2 regions of the Lujinxingia litoralis genome follow, and region 2 is predicted to be linked to the other one. Evidence: riboswitches for the same ligand, from Rfam matches in the RefSeq annotation. Region 2 holds a riboswitch; the other holds the start of a gene.
What was found. A riboswitch is a leader RNA that binds a small molecule or an ion and turns the genes downstream of it on or off. The one in region 2 is predicted to bind cobalamin.

Region 1 (5,143 bases), on a different contig from region 2:
CCTGCAACGCGCCAAAGACTACCTGGATGAAGCCACCGAAAACCTGACCTTTGAGGCCTTTGACTGGGCCTTTGAGGAGCTCTGGCACGGGGTAGGCTGGCTGCTCAACGCCCTGGCTCCGGAGCCCCGGAACGCCATCGGCACCGGAGAAAAGGGCGAACTCCCGGTGCCGGGCTCGCTGCACGCGTTGCGCCGCTCCCTGCGCCTGAGCGCGGACCAGGCCCGGGTAGTCGATGCGCTGGAAGCCTGGCGAGCGACGCTCGCGCCCGCTGATCAGCCCCCGGGCGACGCGGTCGCTCGCCAGCTCTTCGACGCCTGGGATCTTTACAACCACGGCAGTAAGCGCCTCCAGATCGTCGACGAAAGGCTCGAGGGCCGCCTGGTCCTCACCGAACCCTCTCCCGGTACCCTGGGCAGCCCGGTGGTCGCCCGGCGCACCGCGCTCAAGCTCCTGGCCGCCGGGAGCCTCTTCCCGCTGGCGGCCTGCCAGAAGATCGAGCGCGATAACCGCCCGGCCCCGGCCCGGGCCAGCGCCCCGGCTCCCACCGAAGCCGCCGCGGCGGCGCTGCCGGCCGCCCCGATCAAGGCGGTGACCCCGATCGCCACCATGAACTGGCCCACCTCCGACCCCTTTCTCTTCTGCGCCCATCACCGCGACGACTACCCCGCCAGCGATGGCACCATGGCGCCCGACGCCTCGCTGGCCGGACGCCACCTGGGCCGGGACTTCGCCGAGCATCAGCCCTGGCGCATGTACCACGGGCGCCGGGTGCCGGGCTTTCCTCGCCATCCCCACCGCGGCTTCGAAACCGTCACCGTGGTGCGTTCGGGCTACCTCGATCACACCGACTCCATGGGCGCCGCCGCCCGCTACGGCGGGGGCGACGTGCAGTGGCTCACCGCCGGCGCCGGCATTCAGCACTCCGAGATGTTCCCGCTCCTGCGCGACGACGCCCCCAACCCCCTGGAACTCTTCCAGATCTGGCTGAACCTGCCCCGCGCCGACAAAATGGTCGACCCGCACTTCACCATGCTCTGGAACGAAGCAATCCCCCGGGTCGTGGAGACCGACGCCCACGGGCGCATCGTGGAGCTGACCCTGGCCGCCGGCGCCTACCAGGGCCAGCGCCCCCCCGCACCGCCCCCGGCCTCCTGGGCCTCCCGGGCAGAGAGCGACGTGGCCATCTGGTCGATTCGCCTGGAGGCCGGCGCCCGCATTGAGCTGCCGCCGGTCCGCCCCGGCACCCTGCGCTCGCTCTACGTGCACACCGGCCAGGGCGTCAAAGTCGCCTCCCGCGCCATCGCCAATAAGCGGCGCGTGGAGTTCGACCACCCCGGCCCCATCGTCCTGGAGGGTGGCCCGGCCGAAGCCGAAGTGCTCCTGCTGCAGGGCGCGCCCATCGGCGAACCGGTGGCCAAACGCGGCCCCTTTGTCATGAACACCCAGCAGGAGATCCGCCAGGCTTACCTCGACTACCAGAGCACCGGCTTCGGAGGCTGGAACTTTAGCGACAACGGCCCGGTCCACCCCGGCGATCAGGGCCGCTTTGCCCGCTATGCCGACGGCACCCGCGACGAACCCACCTGAACAAGAAGCCCCCGTCGCGCGCGCTTGTAGGGGCCTTTACTTTCTCGCCACCGGTGGCTATCCCCCCCGGGTACGCCGGGCGCGCTTATCTTTTCTACGAGACGAGCCGGCTGGCGCCTCGCCACCCTCTGGCGCTCAGGACGACCTGAGCGCCTGTCGTTTGATTGAGGGACGACCCTCGCCAATCAAGACGAGCGCGTATGACCAGGGCATGGATCGCCCTCATCGTCGCCGGCCTCCTCGAAGTAGGCTGGGCCACAGGGCTCAAAGAAAGCAACGGCTTCACTCGCCCCATCCCCTCCATCCTCACTGTGATCGCCATGGGCGCGAGCTTCTATCTGCTCTCCCAGGCCATGAAGGTGCTCCCGGCCAGCTCGGCCTACGGCATCTGGGTCGGCATCGGCGCGGTGGGCACGGCCATCCTCGGGATGCTGGTCTACGGTGACAGCACCTCCCCCCTGCGCTGGCTCAGCATTGTGCTGGTCGTGCTGGGCCTGGCCGGCCTCAAACTCACCACCTGAAAGCCCCGGGGCCCGCGTGCGGGCCCCGGCTCTCAAAAGTAGGTGGCCAGCCCCAGCTGCACGAGCATGCCCCGCTCCGGCGAGTTGCCCACCAGGTCGGTCATCCACTCCAGCCCGTAGTTCAGCCGGAACACCGTCTCTTTCCCCGAGACGTCGACGCCCCCCTTTGTCGCCGTCTGGGATGAGGAAACCCGCGCCGAGAGCCATTCCCAAGACACCTGGCCCGACCTGATCGCCGCCCCCCCACCGAGTGGTCCACCACCGCCGCTCTCACCGCGCTGGCAGGGCGACGCCCTGGTCTTCGTGGCCATTGACCTACAGCACTCGGTGGGCGCGCCCTTCGCCATAGAGGTCGACCTCCACCCCCTCAGCCTCAAAGCCCCTCCCGACCTCACAGAGATGGCCACCTCAGAGCTCATCAGCGACACCGGGGGCTATTTTGGTCGCGCCGAAGCCTCGCTCCCCCGGGCGATGTCCGAGGACGACCCCATCCGGCGCGACGACTGAGCCTCAGGGCGCCTGACTCGCCATGCTCTCCAGCTCCGGCACCCGCGTGGGCTTTCCGTGCGCATCGAGCGCCACCATCACGAACTTGCCCCGGGTGCCCGGCTGCCGATCGCCGCTTAAGAGGTCTTCGGCCACCAGCGTCACCTCCACCGTCACCGAGGTCCGGCCCGTCTCCACCACCCGGGCCGTCAGCTCCACGAGCTGCCCCTGGCGCACCGGCACATGAAAATCACACCGCTCGCTGCACGCCGTCACCACCGTGCGCCGCGTGTAGCGCGAGGCCACGATAAACGCGGCCTTATCCATCAGGGCCAGGGCCTGCCCCCCGAAGAGCGTGCCGTAGTGGTTGGTCTGCTGCGGAAAGACCATCTCAATCAGCTGCACCTCGGTCACAAGGCCGGGCGCGAGGGTCTGCTGGATGGTCGAGTCGTTGGAGCTGTGCATGGATCTGCCTCTCAAAAGCGTGTGGGGGCCGAAGATGCACAGCAAGCCAGAGCAACCGACGGATGTCGGCGCACGGCGACCTGCCCATCTCCCGCGAGATTCAAGGTCGATTTCGGGCTCCCTTTTCTCGGGGACTCCCGGCGCTGGCAGGTCTTCGGGCTTACGAGCGTGGCGCTCCCATCTCGGGACCAACCTCCTACCGGCCACGGCTTCCCACGCCCTTTATCAGGGGGCAGTGCCATTGGTGTGGCTTTCGTTCTCGTCAACGCCCTGAGCAGAAGGTGATGTCGCTGGATGCGAGATCGAGAGTGCGGCCAGCAAGGCGCAAAACGCAGACGATGCTTTAGCATCATCGAGGCTTTGCAACGCAGCCTGGCAGTGCTCTCGATGTAGCGGACGCGACATCAACGATAGCTCATGGCGTACTCACCGCTGCGGGGCAGCCCCGGAATCTCACCGGGTTCCCTCTTGGCCTGCACACGCTCCGGGGCGAACCCTCGACCACCGAGCGCCTGGAGACCTCGCTCCCGACCTTTGCAAAAAGGCCCGGACACCAGCGCGGCCGGAGTATCGGTCGCCCTGCCCTCAACGCGCAAGGAAAAGCCCCTCTTCCTCCCCAACCACCTCTCTGCCCCTCTGACCTTCTCCCCGGCCCCCCTTTTCTCACGCCACGCTCGCCGGCCCCATCCTGCCCTCTCATCCCACCGGCGTACCACCGAGGCTGGGCGCGGGTCGTAATGGTCTGCTACCCTGCGCACTCTCCACGTCCACGCTCCGATTCAACGCCGGCGATAGCACGATGCGAACCTACCTCTCCTTTTTTATCGTCTTTGTGGTCGGCGTGGCCTCCGGCGCCCTCCCCTTCCTCCTTCAGGCGTCGCGCTCCGAGACGCCCCCGGCGCTCCGCGCCTACAACCCGGCAAGCGAGTCCCCCCCTCGGCCCGCCCCCGGCGACGGCCACAGCGATCCCACGTCGCTCGCCAGGCCCGCGGGCACAAGCTGCGAAGCGGCGCTTGCGCAGACTCGCCAGGCCCACACCCTCGCCATCCAGGAGCGCGACGCCGCCCGCACGCAAAACCAGGAACTCACCGAGCTCATCGATCGCACCTCCGCGGCGCTGCCCATGGCCTTTCCCACCCAACTCGACGAGGCCTTTCGGCCCGAGCACTTTGAGCAGATGGTCGACCAGCTCAAAGCCGAGTGCCCCGAGATCTTTCCGCCGGAGACCACCGTGAACTGCGCCGAGTACCCCTGCGCGATGGAGTTTCCTCTGGACCATGAGGGCGACCCGCAAGAGGCCTGGCGTTTCGACTACAAAGCCGCCTGCCCGGCCATCTCCACCCTCTTTGGCCACGCCCGCCAACAGCCCATGGTCAACACCGTCGGCGACCAGACCCGCGTTCAGTACATGGTCCATGGCACCGGCGTCGGCCTCGACCAACACCTCAAGGAGCACCACCAGAAACTCCAGAACCGCCTCCAAAAGCGCTGGCATGACGAGCGCCAGGCCATGTACCGAGACTCTTTTGAAGAACCCTGCCTGAGCGCAGGCGACGCCCACGCCTGCCGCGAGCTCGCCAACGCCCACTGGAACACCACCGAGGAGCGCGAACTCTACCTGCAAACCGCCTGCGACGCCGACGACGCCAACGCCTGCAACAACCTGGCCTGGGAGCGCTGCTACGGCGCCGGCCAATGCGACGCCACCGCCGAGAGCATCGCTCGCCAGGCCGTCGCGCTCTCCCCGGAAAACGGCTACATCATCCACACCCTCGGCGAGGTGCTCTGCCAGCGCGGCCAGCCTGCTGCCGCCGCCCGCACCTGGGAGTCGGCCTGCAACATCGGCCACGACCTCTCATGCACCGAGATCTGTTCGCGCTGAGCCGAGCCCCGCCCCTCTTCCGAGGCCACACCGCCCCCCACACGCCACGCGCTCCCCTCCCCCACCCTCTGGCGAGGTGCCAGCGCCGCGTGTTAGGTGTACGCCTACATTCTGCCGGCCCCGACGCGTTCCCTCACTCGCCACCCCCTGCCGCCCATGAGCTCAGACCCCACCCGCACCAGCTTTGAGGCCGTGATGCGC
Region 2 (5,143 bases):
GGCCGGCGCCCGGATCGTCACCTCGTGTGTGGAGCATCCGGCGGTGGCCCGTCCGCTTGCGGTGCTGGAGGAGGAGGGGGCCGAGGTGCATCGCCTGGGCGTCGACGCGCTGGGGCAGGTCTGCCCGCAGCAGGCTCGCGAGGCCTTGAAGGGGGGCGCCGAGCTCTTGACGGTGATGCACGCCAACAACGAGACCGGGGTGCTCCAGCCCATCGGCGAATTGGCCGAGTACGCGCATCGGGCCGGGGCGCTGGTGCATAGCGACGCGGCGCAGTCGGTGGGCAAGGTGGCCGTGGATGTGAACGCGCTGGGCGTCGACCTGCTCTCGGTGGCCGGCCATAAGCTCTACGCCCCCAAAGGGGTGGGCGCGCTCTACGTGCGCCGGGGTGTGGCGCTGCGCGCGCTGATGGTCGGGGCCGGGCACGAGGGGGGGCTGAGGCCCGGCACGGAGAATGTGGCCTCGATCGTGGGGCTGGGGGAGGCCTGCGCGCGGGCCCAGGACGATCTGGAGCACGAGGCCATGCGCCAGCGCCGGCTGCGCGACACGCTCTTTGAGCTCCTGTGCCGGGAGCTCCCCGGGGTGAGACTCAACGGCCACCCGCAAGAGCGCCTGCCCAACACGTTGAGCGTGCGCTTTGACGGGGTCAGCGGTGACGCTCTGCTGGCGGCCACCCCCGAGGTGGCGGCCTCCACCGGCTCGGCCTGCCATCAGGGGCAGACCCGGGCCTCGGCGGTGATTCTGGCGATGGGCGTGCCCGCCGCGCAGGCCGCGGGCACCCTGCGCCTGAGCCTGGGGCGAGCGACCACCGCCGAGGAGGTGGAGCGGGCGGCGCGGGCGCTGATCACCGGGTGGAAGCGCTGCGCGGCCCCCCGGGGCTAGCTCAACTCGGTGAGCAGGCGCTCCAGCATCGCGCCCAGGGTGTGGATGTCCTCCTCGCTGACGTGGAGGTGGGGGCGCAGGCGAATGGTGTCGGCGCCGGCTCCCAGGAGCAGGAGCTTTTCGCGATCGCGGGCGCGCTGGATCAGCGTCTGCTTGAGTCCCGGGGTGCGCATCGAGAAGCCCTGGTAGAGGCCGTAGCCGCGCACGTTGTACATCAGCTCCGGGAAGCGCTCGGCCAGCCCCTGGAGGGTCTCCACCAGCAGGGCTCCCAGGGTGGGGACCTTCTCGATCAGGCCTTCGCGGCGCACGATGGCGTACTCCTGAACAAAGCGCACCATGTCGGCCAGGGTGCCGCCCCAGGTGGAGTCGAGCACGCCCAGGTCGTCCATGCGGTTGAGCATGTAGACCACCCCGTTGCCCAGCTTCTTGCCGCTGGCCACGGCCTGCGGGGGGTGGGGCAGATCGAAGCCGTCGATGGTGAAGAAGGTTCCGGTGGCGCCCCCGGCGGTCTGCACCTCATCAAAGGCCAGGGGGATCTGGTGGGTGTGGCAGAGCTCGGAGAGCTGTTGGAAGAAGGAGCGCGGGGCCACCCGGTGGCCGCCGGCCCCCTGGATGGGCTCCAGAATCACCGCGACGATCTCATCGCGGTAATGCTCAAAGAGGTTCTCCAGGATGGTCAGGCAGCGCGCGACCTTCTCGCGGGTTTCGGCCTCGGACTCGGTGGTGTCGAGCGCGGGGAAGGGCACCTGGAGGTTGCCCGGGATCAACCCCTGAAAGTCTTTGGTCATCACCGGGTCGTGGGAGACGCGGGTGACGTTGAGGGCAAAGACGGTGCGCCCGTGGAAGGCCTGATCGAAGTACACAAAACGCCGGGCCCGGGGTGTTTTACCCTCGGAGAGCAGGCGCTGATGATGAAGGTTGATCAGGTACTTCATCATGTTTTCGACGGCCTCGGCGCCGGAGTTCACCGCGTAGACCTCCAGCCCCGGGTTCTGCATGCACTGCGGGCCGAGCTGGTGGAGGGTGCGGTAGTACTCGAGGCATTCCGGGGTGAGGAAGTCGGGGTTGGCGATCTTGTTGTTGGCGGCCACCACCAGACGCCGGGTGTACTCCGCTTCGTAGAGTCCGGGGTGGTTGTGGGCGATGAGCTTGGCGCCGTAGTAGCCGGCCCAGTCAAAGAGGCGATCGCCCTCCAGCGTGGCCAGGTACATGCCCTCGGAGCGCGCCAGATCGACGACAAAGGGATGGGGCTCGGCCAGCACGTAGGTGTTGAGCTCGTTGAGGAGCGCGGCGCTGCTGGAGGGCGCCGGGGCGGTCGGGGCAGAAGAAAGAGGGGACATCGAAGACCTCCACAGAATGCGGCGGCGAGGCCGGCGTCTTGCGGGCGCCGACACCTCAGAGTCAGAGAAGGGGGTGGGGCAGGCCGGCGGTCAGCGCCGGGAGGGCACTGGCGAGCGTGGTAAAGAGGGGGAAAGGCCTGCCATCGGTACGACCCCGGGAAAGGAAGCGAGCGAATAACGAGCACGCACAGGGAGGGGGTCCGCACAGAGAGGCTCTCTGAGGAGGACCGGAGGCGCTCCCACGGCGCGACCAGGTCAGACAGAGCGTGGATGGCTCTCCACGTTCCGATGCGGGCAGGTCTTCGGGCTTATGAGCGGGTCGCCCTTTGTCTTAAGGGGCGCGGGCCTACTGTCCACAGCTTCCCGGCCCTTTGAGGGGGCCAGTGCTTTGAATGTGGAGGTCGTTCTCAAGTACCGCTGCGGGGCAGCTCCGGCATTGAACCGGATTCCCTTTTAAGCTCCTTCAGGGCCACCGAGGTGGGGTCTGGGGAGCACCAGCATGGCCGGGACGTTAGGGGGCGACTTACGCGCGTGTCAACGCCGGAGTGGCGGGGCGCAGGAGGCCGCTTAGATGTGCGCCATCCCGTCGTCGGGCCCGTCGGTCGGGGAGGGTTCGGGAGGGAGTTCTTCGCCCAGCCAGCTGTAGACCACCGGGAGCACGAAGAGGGTGAGGAGGGTGGCGCTGAGCAGGCCGCCGATGACGACGGTGGCCAGGGGGCGTTGCACCTCGGCGCCGGCGGTGGTGGAGAGGGCCATGGGCAAAAAGCCGATGCCGTCGGTCAGCGCGGTCATCAGCACGGCGCGCAGGCGCAGCCGGGCGCCTTTTTCGGAGGCGTCGAAGAGCGAGAGGCCCTCGCGCTGGAGCTCGCGGATGGTGGAGACCATGACCACGCCGTTGAGCACCGCGATGCCCGAGAGGGCAATAAAGCCCACGGCCGCCGAGATCGACAGGGGCATGCCGCGCGCCCACAGGGCGACCACCCCGCCGACGGCGGCCATGGGCACGTTGAGGTAGATGAGCAGGGCGGGGCGGACCGAGCCAAAGGTGGTGTAGAGAAGCAAAAAGATCAGCAGCAGGGCGGCCGGCACCGCCAGGGCCAGCCGGGAGGTGGCGGCCTCCAGGTTTTCGAACTGGCCGCCCCAGGTGATGAAGTAGCCCGGGGGCAGATCGCCCTCGGCGCTCAGGAGGGCCCGGGCGCGGGCGACGTACCCGGCCAGATCGTTGCCGCGCACGTTGACCTGGAGGGTCATGCGCCGCTGGGCGTTTTCGCGGCTGACGACCGCCGGGCCCTCATCGAGCACCAGCTGCGCGACCTGGCCCAGGGGCACACGCTGGCCGGAGGGGGCGGTGATCAGGAGCTGGCGCAGTTGGTCGAGGTCGGCGCGGGCCTCCGGGTGCAGGCGCACCTGCAGCGAGAAGCGCTTCTGGCCTTCAAAGACCGTGCCGACCTCGCGGCCGCCGACGGCGGCCACGGCGTCGAGGATCTCCGAGGCGTTGATGCCGTAGCGGGCCGCGGCCGGCCGGTCGACGATGACGCGCAGCGAGGGGAGCCCGGCGACCTGGTCGGCGCTGACATCGGCGGTATCTTCCAGGCTCTGGAGCAGGGCCATCAGACGGGCCCCGGTGCGCTCCAGCTCCTGAAAGTCGGGGCCGTAGAGGTTGACGGCGACATCGGAGCGCACGCCGCTGATCAGCTCGTTGGTGCGCAGCTCAATGGGTTGCGAGAAGGAGTAGTTCTGGCCGGGGACCTCCTCTTCCAGGGTGGCCTCCATCTGCCGCAGCAGCTCGGCCTTGGTGGTGGCGCGGCGCCAGCCGTCTTCGGGATGAAGCATCACGTAAATGTCGGAGATCTCCACGCCCATCGGGTCGGTGGCGATCTCGGCGCGGCCGGTGCGCGAGATCACGGTGTCGATCTCGTCGGGGAAGCGCTCCAGCAGGGTGCGCTCAATGCGGCCGGTGGCCTGGACCGACTCCTCCAGCGAGACCGAAGGGGGGCGCACCGCCTGCATGGCGATGGCGCCTTCGTCGAGGGTCGGGATGAACTCCGCCCCCATGGTCGAGGCCAGCCAGGCGCCGGCGGCGATGGCCGAGAGGGCCAGGGTGAGGACCAGCGTGCGGGAGCGCAGCGCCAGGCCCAGGGCCGGCTCGTAGAGGCGCCGGGCGTAGCGGGCCAGCGGGGGCTCTTTCTCTTTGAGACCGCCGCGAAAGAGCCAGGTGGAGGCCGCCGGCACCAGGGTCATGGCCAGCAGGAGCGCGGCGGCCAGGGCGGCCAGCACGACGATGGCCATGGGCTTGAACATCTTGCCCTCGATGCCCTGGAGGGTGAGCACCGGGATGTACACGATCATGATGATCGCGCAGCCCGAGAGCACCGGCGTGATCACCTGGGCGGTGGCGCGGCGCACCACCTTTTTGACCTCTTCCCCCCGGGCCCGGGTCTCGGAGAGGCGCCGGGAGATGTTCTCGATCACGACGATGGCCCCGTCGATGATCAGGCCAAAATCCAGGGCGCCCAGACTCATCAGGTTGCCCGAGACGTTGAAGACGCGCATCACGATGAAGGTCATCAAGAGCGAGATGGGGATGATCGCCGCGATGAGCAGGCCGCCGCGCAGGTTTCCGAGCATCAGGAGCAGGACCACGATCACCAGCACGCCGCCCTCAATGAGGTTGGTGGCCACGGTGCGCACGGTGCGATCGACGAGCTCGGAGCGATCGTAATAGGGCTCGATGGTGACCCCGGGGGGCAGGCCGGCGGCCAGCTCCTCTAAGCGTTGGTGCACGTCGGCTGACACCGTGGCCGAGTTTGCCCCCATCAGCATCATCACCGAGGCGGTCACCACCTCACCGCGGCCATCCCGGGTGACCGCGCCCTGGCGGACCATGGGGGCGAAGTCGACCGTGGCGACGTCGCGCACAAAG

Region 1: it holds a riboswitch for cobalamin, as region 2 does, so the genes downstream of both, DL240_RS03945 (acyl-CoA thioesterase) here and DL240_RS15240 (aspartate aminotransferase family protein) in region 2, are expected to answer to the same signal.

The regions. Positions count from the first base shown of each region.
Region 1 covers NZ_QHKO01000001.1:952,762-957,904, forward strand. Annotated here, with positions in the region: gene DL240_RS20925 (pirin family protein) at 608-1,588, shown strand; gene DL240_RS03930 (DMT family transporter) at 1,789-2,109, shown strand; gene DL240_RS03935 (hypothetical protein) at 2,142-2,327, opposite strand; gene DL240_RS03940 (hypothetical protein) at 2,413-2,616, shown strand; gene DL240_RS03945 (acyl-CoA thioesterase) at 2,620-2,985, opposite strand; cobalamin riboswitch at 3,189-3,558, opposite strand; gene DL240_RS03950 (tetratricopeptide repeat protein) at 3,860-4,942, shown strand; gene DL240_RS03955 (sigma-70 RNA polymerase sigma factor region 4 domain-containing protein) at 5,099-5,143, shown strand, end outside.
Region 2 covers NZ_QHKO01000008.1:20,536-25,678, forward strand. Annotated here, with positions in the region: gene DL240_RS15235 (cysteine desulfurase family protein) at 1-880, shown strand, start outside; gene DL240_RS15240 (aspartate aminotransferase family protein) at 877-2,220, opposite strand; cobalamin riboswitch at 2,497-2,734, opposite strand; gene DL240_RS15245 (efflux RND transporter permease subunit) at 2,788-5,143, opposite strand, start outside.